One region of the Pseudomonas sp. Marseille-Q5115 genome, then DNA from elsewhere that is predicted to be linked to it. Evidence: riboswitches for the same ligand, from Rfam matches in the RefSeq annotation. Region 1 holds a riboswitch; the other holds the start of a gene.

The links. A riboswitch is a leader RNA that binds a small molecule or an ion and turns the genes downstream of it on or off. The one in region 1 is predicted to bind manganese.
Region 2: another riboswitch for manganese. It lies ahead of mntP (manganese efflux pump MntP); the one in region 1 lies ahead of mntP (manganese efflux pump MntP).

Annotation. Positions count from the first base shown of each region.
Region 1 covers NZ_CAKAKI010000002.1:41,022-48,421, reverse strand. The annotation lists gene LG385_RS24040 (efflux RND transporter permease subunit) at 1-1,546, opposite strand, end outside; gene LG385_RS24035 (efflux RND transporter periplasmic adaptor subunit) at 1,543-3,021, opposite strand; gene LG385_RS24030 (TolC family protein) at 3,018-4,274, opposite strand; gene LG385_RS24025 (hypothetical protein) at 4,371-4,712, opposite strand; partial or broken gene mntP (manganese efflux pump MntP) at 4,801-5,366, opposite strand; yybP-ykoY riboswitch at 5,372-5,541, opposite strand; gene LG385_RS24015 (four-helix bundle copper-binding protein) at 5,760-6,086, shown strand; partial or broken gene LG385_RS24010 (ATP-binding protein) at 6,160-6,388, opposite strand; gene LG385_RS24005 (co-regulatory protein PtrA N-terminal domain-containing protein) at 6,864-7,055, opposite strand.
Region 2 covers NZ_CAKAKI010000001.1:2,877,801-2,885,200, forward strand. The annotation lists gene umuC (translesion error-prone DNA polymerase V subunit UmuC) at 1-163, shown strand, start outside; partial or broken gene LG385_RS13225 (SOS response-associated peptidase family protein) at 198-805, shown strand; gene dmeF (CDF family Co(II)/Ni(II) efflux transporter DmeF) at 977-1,915, opposite strand; gene LG385_RS13235 (metal/formaldehyde-sensitive transcriptional repressor) at 1,933-2,208, opposite strand; gene mntP (manganese efflux pump MntP) at 2,531-3,097, opposite strand; yybP-ykoY riboswitch at 3,106-3,270, opposite strand; gene LG385_RS13245 (response regulator) at 3,731-4,117, opposite strand; gene LG385_RS13250 (hypothetical protein) at 4,302-4,562, shown strand; gene LG385_RS13255 (DUF1097 domain-containing protein) at 4,731-5,243, opposite strand; gene LG385_RS13260 (SDR family oxidoreductase) at 5,240-6,175, opposite strand; gene LG385_RS13265 (SDR family oxidoreductase) at 6,219-6,959, opposite strand; gene LG385_RS13270 (hypothetical protein) at 7,194-7,400, opposite strand, start outside.

The DNA of each region.
Region 1 (7,400 bases):
GGTTGTGCTGCTCACTGGGCAGCCGGCCGCGAATCCAGTAGCCCATCAGCACTGGCACCAGAGTGATCGACAATCCCGCCGCAGCCGCCATGGCATAGGTCTTGGTGAAGGCCAGAGGGCCGAACAGCCGGCCTTCCTGGGCCTCCAGGGTGAACACCGGGATAAACGACAGGGTGATGATCAGCAGGCAAAAAAACAGTGCCGGGCCGACTTCTGTCGCAGCGTGGGTCATCACTTGCCAATGACGCTCCCCCTTCAATACCTCACCAGGGTGGGCAAGATGCCACGCTTCCACTTTCTTATGGGCGTTCTCGATCATGACCACGGCGGCGTCGACCATCGCGCCAATGGCAATGGCGATGCCCCCCAGGGACATGAGGTTGGCATTGATGCCCTGGTGACGCATGACGATAAAGGCAATCAGCACGCCCACGGGCAGCGAGATGATGGCCACCAGCGAAGAGCGCAGATGCCACAGGAAAACCGCGCACACCAGCGCAACGACAATGAACTCCTCGATCAGCTTGTGACTGAGGTTTTCTACCGCACGGTCAATCAGCTTGCTGCGATCATAGGTGGTGACGATTTCGACTCCTGCCGGCAGGCTGCGCTTGAGTTCCTCCAGCTTCGCCTGGACCGCGGCGATGGTTTCGCGGGCATTCTTCCCGCTACGCAGCACCACTATGCCGCCTACGGTTTCGCCCTCCCCATCGAGTTCGGTAATGCCACGACGCAGTTCAGGCCCCAACTGGATCGTGGCGACATCGCCGAGCGTGATTGGTACACCGCCAACCCCCAGTTTCAAAGGGATCGCCCGGAAATCGTTGAGCGTCTTCAGGTAACCGGAGGCTCTTACCATGAACTCGGTTTCTGCCATTTCTAACACGGCGCCACCGGTCTCCTGATTGGCCCTACTGATGGCGGCGCTGACGTCCGCCTGGGTGATCCCCAAGCTGGCAAGGCGGATGGGATCGAGCAGCACTTGGTACTGCCTGACCATGCCGCCGACGGTCGCGACCTCGGCGACGTTGGGCAGGGTCTTGAGCTCGAACCTGAGGAACCAGTCCTGCAAGGCCCGCAACTGCGCCAGATCATGCCCCCCCTTGCGATCCACCAACGCATATTGGTAAATCCAGCCGACACCTGTCGCATCCGGCCCCAGCGCGGGTTTCGCGTTCGCCGGCAAGCGGCTCTGCACCTGACTCAAGTACTCCAGCACCCGCGAACGCGCCCAGTACGGGTCGGTACCCTCCTCGAACAACACGTAGACGAAGCTGTCGCCGAAGAAGGAATAGCCACGGACCGTTTTTGCACCAGGGACTGAAAGCATGGTAGTGGACAGTGGATAGGTCACCTGATTTTCGACTATCTGCGGCGCCTGCCCCGCATAGGGGGTGCGGATGATCACTTGGACGTCGGAGAGGTCAGGCAGCGCATCGATGGGGGTGTTCTGCAATGACCAGATACCCCAGGCTGTCACGAACAGCGTCCCCAGCAGTACCAGGAAGCGGTTGGTAACCGACCATCGGATAAGGGCGGCAATCATGGCTGGTTTCCCCTTTTTTCCAGTCGCTCGACCACCAGCCCGTCGTCGGTCTGGCTGACCGCTATTCGCACCTGGTCTCCTGCTTTCAGGTTGTTCACCACGCCTGGGTTGGCGATAGGAAAGGTCATCGTCATGCCAGGCATGCCCAGCGTGTTGAAAGGGCCATGGGCGAGCGTGACCGCGTTGTCGCTGATATCGACAATTTGCCCGTCTGCTTCATGTAAAGGCTTGGACGTACCGAGGGGTGGGGCATCCTGGGCCGGTGCGACGATGCCTTTGAGGCTGGCCTCCGAGTCCAGCAGAAACTGGCCGGAGGCAACGACCTTCTGACCTTCCTCCAGGCCCTGGACAATTGCAGTCTTGCCATCACTTTCCTGCCCCAGCTGCACCTCGACCGGACGGTATTTGCCTGAGCCCTGCGCGAGCATGACCAGCGCCCGGCGTCCGGTGCGGATAACCGCCTCGCTGGGCACCCACAAGACGCTGGGCTCGCCGGGATGGTGCAGGCGCACCTGTGCCGTCAGGCCGGGCCTGAGCTGCCCGTCAGGGTTGGGGAGTTCAACCCGTACGCGAAGCGTGCGGCTATCAGGATTGGTTTCCGGTAGAATCGTGCTGACCTTGCCCGTTAGCGTCTTCCCCGGAAAGGCCGGGAGGCGGGCCTCAACGGTCTGCCCGGGCATGATTGATCCGGCTTCGGACTCCGGAACAGCCACCACCAGCCAGACACGGCTCAGCCCATTGATGCGGGCCAGTGTCTGACCGGTGGCCAAGGTCATGCCCGCGCGTAGATTCAATTCTTGAAGAACGCCACCGATCGGGCTGGTGAGCGTCTGGTAAGGCTGGACCTGGCCACTGCGCTCTACTTGGGCGATCAACGTCGCTGGCATGCCGGTCAGACGAAGGCGCTGCCGCGCCGCAGCCAGCAAATCAGCATCACCTTGGGCCTTGAGGGCAAGAAACTCCGTTTGTGCAGCGGCCCAGTCGGGTACCAGCATGTCGGCCAACGGCGCATTGACGGGCAGCACATCACCGGGGGCACGAGCATAAACCCGTTCGACAAACCCATTGGCGCGCGCCTGAACGACGGCGACGTCACGCTCGTTGAATGTCACCACACCGGTGACATCGAGCGTGGAGTCCAGAACGCCCCGGGTGACGACGCCAAGCCTAAGGCCGAGGTTCTGCGTCACGCCAGGATCGATGCTGAGGGCAGCCGCATCCTCGGCGCCGCTCGCATATTGAGGAACCAGCTGCATATCCATGAAGGGGGACTTCCCCGGTTTGTCGAATTTCTGCTGGGGATACATAGGGTCATACCAATACAGCGCCTTCCGCTCCTTCGAGCCCTCAGGTGCAGACGCAACGATGGCCAATGACGGATCGGTGCCCCGCTGGCCAGCGAACCAATACCCGCCTGCCGCCCCCAGTCCCATGGCCAGCCCGACCAGGACAACTACGTTCCATGGCTTGTTCATTGGCTTGGCTCTTCATAGGCAAAGTACAGGCGGGCCCTGGTCAGGGCCCGCTGTTCCTCCACGTCAATCTGCGTGAGGCGTGCTTCGATGAGTTCACGACGGGCCGCGATGACGCTATTCAAATCGGCTTTGCCTGCCCGATAACTGGCCAGGCTGAGCTCAACTTTCTGCTCGGCCAGGGGGACCATGGTTGCCCGGTTTCGTTGCACGGCACGGGTAAGTCGGGTGTAGTCCGCCAAATCGCCTTCCAATTGTTCGGCGTGCTCCCGGGACAGGGCGTCGCGCTGCGCCTCAAGTTGGCTGAGTTCGGCCTGTCTGGCGGCGATTTTGGGGTTCTGCCGGGAGCCCGGAAACAACGGCAGATCCCATGAGAACTGCACGCTGACCATGTCGCCAAACTCACGATTTCGGTGCTGATAGTCCAGCTCCCAGCTCCAGTCCGGGCGTTTTTCCGCAATGGCTTCTTGCACCTTTGCCTGGGCTTCGCGGGTCATCGGCGCAAACGCTGCCAGTTCGGGATGGTGTTGCAGCTTGTGGGAATAACCAGACGCGCCTGCAGGCCAGTCCGGCAGCCCACCCACCGGTTCGTCATGGCCTGCCGCCCCGATCCAGCGCTTGAGCGCCGCACGCGCCCGTGTTCTCTGAAGGTCAAGGTCGTCCTGTTGCTCCGCGAGTCGCGCAGCTTCCTGTTTGGGGGTTACTGCATCGGCAGGTTGCGCGCGGCCACCGGCAATCTGCGCCCTGACGGTTTCGGCGAGCAGCTGGTTTTCCTTGTAGAAGTCCTGAAACAGCGCGTTCTTGCGCTCGACCGAATAGCTACTGATCCATGCCATTGCCGTGGCTTGGCGTACATTCAAGCGCTCAACCTGGCGCCCCGCAGCAGCGCGTTCAACGGCTGCATTAGCGACCTCGATACGGGCCCTGCGCTTGTTACTGTTGGGCATCTCCTGTCTGATCCCGACCATCTGCATGGTCATGAAATCATTATTGATATTCCAGCGATCCGGGCCGCCAATGGGGTAGTTCTGCAGGCCCGCCACCAGTGTGGGGTCCGGTAGTTCACCGGCGGGCACGGCCGCGCTGCTGGCGGCCTGAATGTTGGCATCTTGTGCGGCAAGCGAGGGCGCGTGGATCTCCGCCAGTCGCAACGCTTCATCAAGCGTCAGGGTGGCAGCCAAGCCCGACGATGCCATTACGCTTGCCACCAGGCCAGCCACAACTGGCCAGCCGGTGCAATAGCTCTTGACGTTCATGTTTACAATTCCTGTGATTCCACTGCGCGCAGAAAAGAGACGCGTGCAGGCAGTCCACTTCACCTAAGCAAAGTGGGGCTCAACGTCGAACAGGAATTAAATGCGCGGGGGGCGCCATACCCCGGAAGGGGCCTGGATGGGTGAGGGATCGCTGGCTAGAGCAACCGATACAGAGCTGACTGGCGTTACAGGTGGCTTGAAGACCGAGGTTTCCAGCATCCCGCTCGTCTTGCACTCTTGACCAGGTTTGCACGGCTTACCATGGTCGGCAGGGCTTTTCATTTCGCTACAGCAGTCCATGCCCATGTCGTCCACCATCGCCATACCCATCGTCTTCATCGGGCAGGGCTCCGTGAGCGCCTGGACACCCGCCATCCCAGTGAGGGGAAGCGCAATGCTGATTAGGAACAGGAGGCAGAACCGCAGGTAACGTTTCATACGACAGCACTGTAGGGAACGAAAACGGCGCTGACAATGGGATTTGTCTGATTCAGCCAACGGGGAAGTACTGATCTTCGCAATGTGATCACACTGCCGATAAATGTTCGTAGAGGATTGTCGACCCAACGGCCATCAGCACAACGCCGCCGATGATCTCAGCGCGTTTGCCCACGACAGTTCCCAGTACGCGGCCCAGCATCATGCCGATCGTGACCATTACCGTCGTGGCCACGCCGATAGCCGAGGCGGCGACCAGAACGTTTACATTGACGAAGGCTAAGCCAACCCCTACGGCTAAAGCGTCAATACTGGTGGCAACGGCCGTCGTCGCCAGGATGAAAAACGAGTGCTGGTTGGGTTTCTCCTGCTCGGCCTCCTCGTGCTTGAGGCCGTTGTAGATCATGTGTACGCCCAGCGCCAACAGCAGGGCGAAGGCGATCCAGTGGTCCCAGTTTTCCACGTATTTGGCGGCGGCCTGCCCGATCACCCAACCTACCAGGGGGTGATCGATTCAATCACGCCAAAAATAAGACCAGTGCGCAGCGCTTCGGTAAAACGTGGTTTATGGAGGCTTGCGCCCTTGCCAATGGCCGCTGCAAAAGCGTCCGTAGACATCGCCAAGGCAAGGAGCAGAAGGGAAATGGGGCTCACGGTTAACGTCCAGTCGGGCTTTGAGTCAACGACACAACCACACGCCCGACTTCAGGCATGGATGCATCGTTGGTCTCGCCAACCAGAAGGTGTTCGTGCCACGGCATGCTGCCGAGAATGTTGACACGAACGCTCTAGATCAAGGACCTAGAGCAGGCTACTCCCCAACAAGGGGCGCCACTATAGCGGCGTAAATGTAAAAAAAACATCAATCTGAGCCGCTGGTGTACCCCCCCTCCACATGGAGCGACGCGAACCCTGAGCTCAACCTTACAGAAACGTAATTAAACTTTAGAAACCCATTACCACCGGAGTGAGTCGGACCCTATGTGCCTTGGAAAAAAGGCAGTAGATGGAAACGCGAGAATCGACCGCCAACCTCGGAGATAACTCATGAACAGTGGTTATGATGATTGCATTGAGGAATGCCTGCGCTGCGCTCTGGCCTGTGAAAGCTGCGCTTCAGCCTGCTTGCAAGAGCAGGATACTCAAATGATGGCTAACTGCATAAAGCTGGACAGGGATTGCGCCGACATGTGCAAGCTCGCGGCAATGCTGATGGCGCGCCAGAGCCCCCTAGCGAAGGAATTCTGTGCCCTTTGCGCAAAGGCCTGCAAAGCTTGTGGCGATGAGTGTGGTAAGCACGACGATGACCACTGCCAGAATTGCGCCAAGGCCTGCCACGCCTGCGCCCAGGCCTGTGAGGCCATGGCGGCTTGAGCCCTAGCCTCCCGGCAAGGAAGCCGGGAGCATAACCACGCAAGGACCGCTGAGCCGACAGAACGCGCCAGCGTTACGGGTGGTGAGGACGAAGGAACGTCAGGATGAAGGCCGTTCTTCCACCTGCCGACGTACAGGCGATGTTGCCCCCATGTGCCTGCATCAATGACCGATGCAATGGCTAACCCCAGGCCCGCATTCCCGGTGCCCTCTCGCCGTGCCGGATCTACCCGGTAGAAGCGGTCAAAGATCCGCTGTAGATGCTGCGGCCCGATTTCAGGTCCCGGATTCTCCACCTGCAGCTCAATCCGCCCGTGACCCTGGCGAGAGGGCGAAGCCCGTTTTTCGCCACCAGCCAGCCAAGGGCAGCGCTCAGCACCGTGCTGGCGAGCAGGACACTCCAGAACCACCGTTGAAGCACGGCCAAAAAGTGCATGTGAGTGGTCACGTCCAGGACCAGCCAGGCCGTCAGCGGTGGCTGATTGCCTGGCAGCGCTACCGCTGCTTGCATCGCCCTGAACATGCGGCCTTGGTTTTCCCACTCCCAGAGCCCGTCGCGCGGTGAAGCCCGCTCCAAGGTCGGGACGCTGGACAGAGGAGGCGGCGGCGAGTCCTTTGACGAAGGTACGTCGAGATGTTCTTGAGTCCATACGAGAGGGTCCAGGTAGGCAGATACGGCAACGGCACGGGGTGCTGGTCATCGGAGATTGCGTCGGACAATGTCACAGCGCCGCCACCAATTCGATTACATTTGTGTAAGCTCCAGGAGCCGTTGCGTTAGCAGCACGCCTTAGCGTTTTCCTCTTTCTGAGTTGCAGTACTGGCCACTTGCTGGGCCGATTTTTTCGCCGCGACGGTATGCTGTGCATCAACCACGCGTGTGAAGACACGGTCTGCCCCGTCTTCAGCGAAGGCCATGGAGGACAGGCCGAAAGCGAGGGTAAGCAAGACGGCTTTAGGCAGATTCATTGGGGGGTTCCTTTGCTACGAAGGCGGCACACGCCGCGGAGTGCCTAACATAGCGAGGGGTGGCTTTCAGTTACCTGAGCCTGAGGTTACAGCTGTGTCAGCTGCCGCTTGGCTAGCGTGTGGTCGCATGGCGAGACACCCCTCTCGGACGCTAGGAGTGTCTCGAGTGGCAGTTGACGGGGCTGTCAGTTATGACATAATCATTAGGCGCACACGTGGCGCACCAGGGTGGTTACAGGGATCTTCGGATTGCGCCCCGTTGCTGAGCTTACTCAGTTCGCCCATGGCGAGGTAACAACGTCCTGCCCCGTCGCAATGCGCGCAACGCGGCGGCTGAGACCCCCC
Region 2 (7,400 bases), on a different contig from region 1:
ACAGCTGATGCAGGTGCTGGACACGATTAACGGCCGTTGGGGCCGCGGTACGCTGCGCTCAGCCACGGTGCCGATAGCGCCGGACTGGGGAATGCGGCGAGAGTTGATGAGCCAGAGTTTCACGACGCGGATTGACCAGCTGTGGACCGTAAAGGCGCACTAGTGCCACGCCCGATCAACTGAAAGGCAGGCAAACCATGTGTGGACGCTATTCCGTGTACGAGGCGATGGACTACTACCTGCGTGAGTTGGCCCCATGGCAGCTGGTGATCGACTATGTGCCGTCTGAACCGATCAACCGCTACAACGTGGCCCCAGCACGAAGTCACCGGTGATTCGGGCTGACGACAAGGGCCTTCGCCTGGACGCCGTGAAATGGGGCTGGGCGCCCATCTGGGCCAAGGGTAAACGGCCCGATCCGATCAATGCGCGGATCGAGACGGTGGCCAGCGTCAAGTTCTTCAAATCGCTGTGGCCCCAGGGCCGCGTCCTGGTACCCCCGATGTTCTTCGCCGACTTGGCTCAGGTTCATCCAGGGCTTGAGCCGCATGATGACGACGGCTTTGTCATCATCACGGATGCCAGCGATGCCGGCATGGTGGACATTCATGATCGGCGCCCGGTGGTGTTGGGGCCTGAAGCCGCAAACGCATGGCTAGAGCCGGGGCTGGAGGGCGATGCCGCTCTGGCAATCGTGCAGCAGCAGAGCCGGCCGGTGGCTGATTTTGAGTGGTACACGGTGGACAGGGCCGTGGGCAACGTCCGTAACCCGGGCAGCGGGTTGATTAAACCCCTAGCGGAATGATTAGCCTCGGCGTGTTTCTGAGGTGTGTTATTAGAAGCTGTCGCCTATCTGGAAGCCAAATGCCAAGCATGAGGGGACGCGCTGCCCTGGCGGGGTAAAAAACCCCGCAAAAGGCGGTTTTCCCAGCTCCTGCAGGTCGGTCGTTGGCCACCGACCCTGGTAGGAAAATAGTTAGGCTGTAGATGATATGGCTCGATACTCCACGGTGAGGTGGCCGACTTCGTGGACGGGCTTCAACCGTTCACGGATGCTATCCGCGTCCATGGTGGATTCACCAAGCACGCTGACAATGGCGGCATGAGCCCCTGGGCCGACGCGCCAGACATGCAGGTCGGTAATTTCGGCGTCGCCAGGCTGTTCAACCAGCTCGCGGATCTCTGCCGCAACGTGCTGGTCCGTCTCATCCAGTAGAACACTGGCGGTCGCCCTCGTCAGGCTCCATGCCCACCGTGCGATCACAATGGCTCCGACGACACCCATGGCCGGGTCAAGCCAGACCCATCCAAGGTAGCGCCCAGCCAGTAGGGCGGCGATGGCCAGGACAGACGTTAGGGCATCGGCAATAACGTGTACGTAGGCAGACCTAAGGTTGTTATCGGTGCGCGGGTGGGCCTTGTGATTAGCGTGGTCATGGTGGTGCTGGTCATGACCATGGTGGTGACCGTGCCCCAGCAACACCGCGCTTAGGACGTTCACGGCCAGGCCCACAATGGCGATGAGGATGGCCGTTCCAAATTGAACATCCGCAGGCTGGAGCAAGCGAATCACGGACTCTATGCCTACCCCCAAGGCGACCAGCCCCAAAATCAGGGCCGAGGCAAAGCCTCCCAAATCACCCACCTTACCCGTGCCAAAGCTATAGCGCGCGCTGGACGCATGGCGCTTGGCATACGCGTATGCGCCGGCAGTGATACCTAGGGCGCCGGCATGGGTTGCCATATGAAACCCATCCGCGAGCAGGGCCATGGAGCCGGTGAGGTACCCTGCTGCAATCTCTCCGATCATCATGACGACGGTGAGCATCACGACCCAGAGGGTGCGTTTTGCATTTTCATCGTGTGTTGATCCGAGGAAGACGTGCTTGTGTGTAAATCGGGTACTGCTGTTCATATTCAGGCCTGCGTTCATCACTTGGAGTAGCGCCGAATGGCTTCTAAGAGTTCCTCGACGCCTTTATTGCGTTCCTGCTCGCTCAGTGCAGGGTTCGCCACGTGCTCCCTGGCGTGATCCTCAATGATTTCGTCCATCAGTCCATTGATGGCCCCGCGGGTGGCGGCCACCAAATGAAGGGTCTTTGCACAGTCATGATCGGATTCCAGCGCCCGTTCAATGGCTTGAATCTGTCCCGCGATCCGTTTGACGCGCTTGAGTAAATCGTCTTTGTTTGATGCCAAATGAGCCATACGATACCCCCCTTACCTATATAAAGAATGACATACGTGCATTTTCCGGCGCAAGGGACAGGCGCGGCTTGTGTAGGCGCAGCATTCACTGCTGCGCGTTCAGTGTTGAAGGGCCGCTTGCGGGTAGTTACGCCTGAGGCCAAGGAACAGGGTTACCGCCCTATGGCATTGCTTACGATCGGGCTATGACCCGGCTGCAGGTAGTGCTTTGCGCAGGTGACACAGCCAGGGTTGTCCACGATGGAGTCGCATAAGTCTTCATGGCGCTATCCGAACGGATGATCGCACCACACCATCATGCCCTGCCGTGCGTGGCTATTCATCACACCGCAGACAAGTGCTCATAGAGGATGGTCGATCCAACTGTCATCAGCACTACACCCCCGATGATCTCAGCTCGTTTACCCACGACCGTTCCCAGCACGCGGCCCAGCATCATGCCGACCGTGACCATCACCGTCGTGGCGACGCCGATAGCCGAGGCGGCAACCAGGACGTTCACATTGACGAAGGCCAAGCCAACCCCGACGGCTAAGGCGTCAATGCTGGTGGCAACGGCCGTCGCGGCCAGGATGAAAAACGAGTGCTGGTTGGGCTTCTCTTCCTCTGCTTCCTCGTGCTTGAGGCCGTTGTAGATCATGTGTACGCCCAGCGCCAACAGGAGGAAGAAGGCGATCCAGTGGTCCCAGTTTTCAACGTATTTGGCAGCGGCTTGCCCGATGACCCAACCTACCAGGGGGGTGATCGATTCAATCACGCCAAAGATAAGGCCTGTGCGCAGCGCTTCGGTAAAGCGTGTCTTATGGAGGCTTGCGCCCTTACCAATGGCCGCTGCGAAAGCGTCCGTGGACATTGCCAGGGCAAGGAACAGAAGGGAAATGGGGCTCACGGTTAACGTCCAGTCGGGCTTTGAGTCAACGACACAACCACACGCCCGACTTCAAGCATGGATGCATCGTCGGTCTCGCCAACCAGAGGGTGTTCGTGCCACGGCATGCTGCCGAGAATGTTGACACGAACGCTCTAGATCAGGTCTAGAGCAGGCTACTCCCCAACAAGGGGCGCCACTATAGCGACGTGAATGTAAAAAAGACATCAATCCACTCTGCAGATGAATCCCCACGAAGCTGCCATGGCTACACAACCAGCACACACGGCAGAGTGCCTAAGATAGCGACGGGTCGCTTTCAGTACCTGAGTCTGAGGTAACAAGTGTCTCAGTTGCCGCTTGGCTATGGGTGTGGCTCATATGCTGGGATACCATTTGGACGTCGGGGTATGCTGGGTCCCTGTCGACGGGGCTGCCGGCTATGACATAACTATTAAGCGCACACTTCGCGAACTAGGGTGGTTACGGGGATCATCGGATCGCGCCCCGTTGCCAACGGAGCGCTCTACCTGTTGCAGGAGCGCAGCCGGTCGGTGGCTGATTTTGAGTGGTACGCGGTGGATAGAGCGGTAGGCAACGTCCGGAACCAGGGCAGCGATTTGATCAAACCCCGTGCGGAGTAGGCCCGGAAAGCTACCGGACTTTCATCATTTCACGCCAATAACGACCGCTTTCGATGATCTTTTTGGCAGTATGCAGTAAATGGTCAATCGCAAATGGCTTTTGCAGCACGGTGCCGACGGGTTCGCGGCTCCCCTCGAGGGCATGGCCGGTCATGGTCAAAACGGCAAGGTCCGGATAGCGTTCGGCAACTAGGTGCCCAAGCTCCAGCCCGTCCATACTTCCTGGCATTCTGACGTCAGTGATCATCAACGCGATGGGCTGCGAGGTAAGCCGCAGCATCTCCAAGGCCTTCTCGGCATCATAGGCCACCAGGGGATTGTAACCAGCGTCCAGAAACGCCTGTGACATCATCAGCGCAACCAAAGGATCGTCGTCAACAACAAGAACAGTCTTCAAGATTAGGTCACCGGACCGTTTGGACATGCCACCCCAATCACGCCGTAGCGTAAGCACGGGAGGCGGAGCGTACCGCGATAGGGGCAAGATAGACAGGTTCTCCGATGAAGGGTCCTGAACTCTTGAGCCGTAGATCTCCTCCCATGAACATTGCCTTGGATAACGGTGTATTGGAATGGGTTACATGACTTCGATCCAATCAACCTCTGCGGACATGATGCGGTGGAATGCTCTTGTCGCTAACATCGAATCGGCGGCGCAGCAGACCGACGCAGTGGAAATGGCCGCTGAAGCGAGGGGCTATTTACGTTGCCTGCACGACGTAGGCCTCATCAGTGCCTTTCAACGCAACCGGATGGCAACCGACCTAGAGGATGCCTGTGCAAGGCGCACTGAAAAGGACTTCAGGCTGAAGCGCTGCGCTGCCGTCTCCCGGAGCTACTAGTTACCACGGTTTCTACCGGGTCATAAAATGTCGAAGCGCTAGCGCATGACTATGCAGCCACTACGATGACCATTTCGAGGGTTGCAGCCAGTGACGGAAAGCCCGCGGTTGGCGGGCTTTCCGTTATTTGATTTGCTCTCGACAGCAGCCGTCTCTGCTGCGTTCCTACTACGCCTTCAGTCGTTGCTGCATCTGCAGCGAGGCCCAGGCCGCCACACTCCCGATGGCGGATGCACCTCCCAGCCGCACTCCAGTTTCCAGCGAAGGCTCCAGATGGGCAGCGAAGAACGAGACCAGCCCAAGAAAATAAGCCAGCACATTGTTCATCACAGGGGCGGCCCTGAGGGACACCACCAGCATGGCAACTACAAAAACCACCGTGGGCAGGGCCAGCTTGCCGAGCGACGGCCCCAATGTGGCGATGACGATCGCGGCGCCCATGCCCAGCGCGATACCTATCAGCACGCCGGCGTAACTGGCCAGACCGGTCCGGATGGTGTGCCCAGTGGAAAAGAACGCGATCCAGCCAATGAACATGGCCCAGACGGGCAACCCCAGCCCGAGACTGGCTCCAGCCGCCGCAGCGGCGGTAGCCGCGGCGATGGCAGTGATGCTGTTAAACCGCAGCTGTGCCTGAAACCTCGAAGCGGGCAAAGCGCTGTTTTGGGCGAGCGTGCTCATTGGTCGCACTCCTGATCCAGGGTCTTGTAGGACGGCGCGTTGATGCGGGTATGAAGCAGGTCTTCCAGGCCAATACGGCGCAGCATTTCAGCGCGAACGCGGTCAGCCATGGCGTTGACGATCTCCGCGCCGTCCTGAGACGGGTCAACATGGCGGCGGAACGGGCGCTGGCCTGAAGGCATCCCAACAATCTCGACAATGGCACGCGCCACGTCTGCTACGTCGGCATCCTCAGGCTCCAAGGCGGCCAGGCCTTTCAAGCTTTGTTCGGGAACGCCTGCATACGGGCCTTTATGGTATTCGGCGGCTCTTTCGCGGTCGGCAGGGGTGCCGGAGTGGACGAAGTGATTGGTCCCTTTGGTGAATGCTCCCGGCACCACAATGGAGGTGTCGATACCCCAGCGGGTCAGCTCGCCGGCATAGGACACGGCAAGCGAATCCATGGCCGCCTTGGCGGCGAAGTACGGCGCCAGGTAAGGCGGCGTGCCCCCGCGTGCGCTGCTGGACGATACCCACAACACCAGCCCGCTACCCTGCTGACGCAGGTAAGGCAGCGCAGCGCGGTTCACCCGCTGGGTACTGAGGACGTTGATGTCATACAGCTGCGCGAACTGCTCCGGGGAGAACGCTTCGGCCGGGCCGAAGGACATATGCCCGGCGTTGTGAATCACCACATCGAGCCGTCCGGCTTCGGTAATTACCTTGGCGATGCCGGCTTCCACGGATTCTGTCGAGGCCACGTCCAATTCAACACTGCGCAAGTCAACCTGGTGCGTATCGGCGTAGCGGGCAACTTCCTCGACCTGCGGGGCATTTCGGCCCTGTGTTTCACGCATGCTGGCATACACGGTATGGCCGGCCCGGGCGAGTGCGCGGGCAGTCAGTGCGCCGAAACCGCTGGAGGCACCGGTAATGATGATGACCTGTTTCATGGGGTTGCTCCTGGTAGCGATGGGATAGGAGGTTGGCGGCGGCTCAGATGATTCCGCCGTTGGCACGCAGGGTTTGCCCATTGATCCAGGAACCATCGACACTGGCCAGGAAGGCCACAGTAGCGGCGATGTCCTGCGGTTGGCCCAGGCGCTCCAGTGGAGCGAGTTTGGAAAGCCGATCCACTACGTCCTGCGGCTTGCCGTTCAGGAACAAGTCTGTAGCAGTGGGGCCGGGGGCAACCGCGTTGACAGTGATGTTGCGGCCGCGCAGTTCTTTGGCAAACACGCTGGTCATCGCTTCTACCGCCGCCTTGGTACCGGCATACACACCGTAAGTGGGTTGCAGCATGGCGACCACGCTTGACGAGAAGTTGACGACCCGGCCGCCATCGCGCATCCGTTGGGCCGCTTCACGGAGGGTGTTAAAGGTGCCTTTGAAGTTGATGTCGATCTGGCGGTTCACGCTGTCGTCATCGGTTTCGGCAAGGGTGGCCAGGGCCATGATGCCGGCGTTGTTGACCAGCACATCCACGCCGCCGAAGTGTTGCTCCGCCTCGTCGAACAGGCGCTTTACCTCCTGGGCGCTAGCGACGTTTGCCTTGACTGCCAACGCTTGACCGCCCTGCGCCTGGAGGGTGGCCACCAGGGTGTCTGCCTCTGGCGCGCTGCTTGCATAGTTGACGACAACGGCGAAACCCTCCTGGGAAAGGCGCTTGGCGATTTCACTGCCGATGCCACGAGAGGCGCCGGTGATGATTGCTACTTTGCGGTTGGAAGTGTTCATGGTTTCGCCCTGCCTGTTAGTCATGTGGGGTTGGTGTGGACGTAGATTCCCATAGCAGTAATCTCGAATAAATACCGTTTATTTGGCTTAACTATTCAATATTTGCCAACAATCGGAACGTACGCAGGCAGGCTCGTGCTTGGCGTATAAGGCGATGCATGGGCTGGAGAGTTGTGAGCTAGCGAGATAAAGGCGGGAAGGTCATTGCAGTGGGGGCGCACCGTACAGCGCGAATCAGCCGAGGGTCGGTCGAGTGCGTTTCGCCTGCCATCGGCCCAAGGCCAGCCCGCTGACCGGGACCAGGAAAATAAGTGCGCCAATGGCCAGCTCCATGCCGACGCCAAACCCAGCCGCAACGCCTAACAGGCCATGAACGACAGAGGCGATCAACCACAGTGCAGCGAACGTTGCATCGACCAGGTTTCGCCGTAGCCGGAGCCT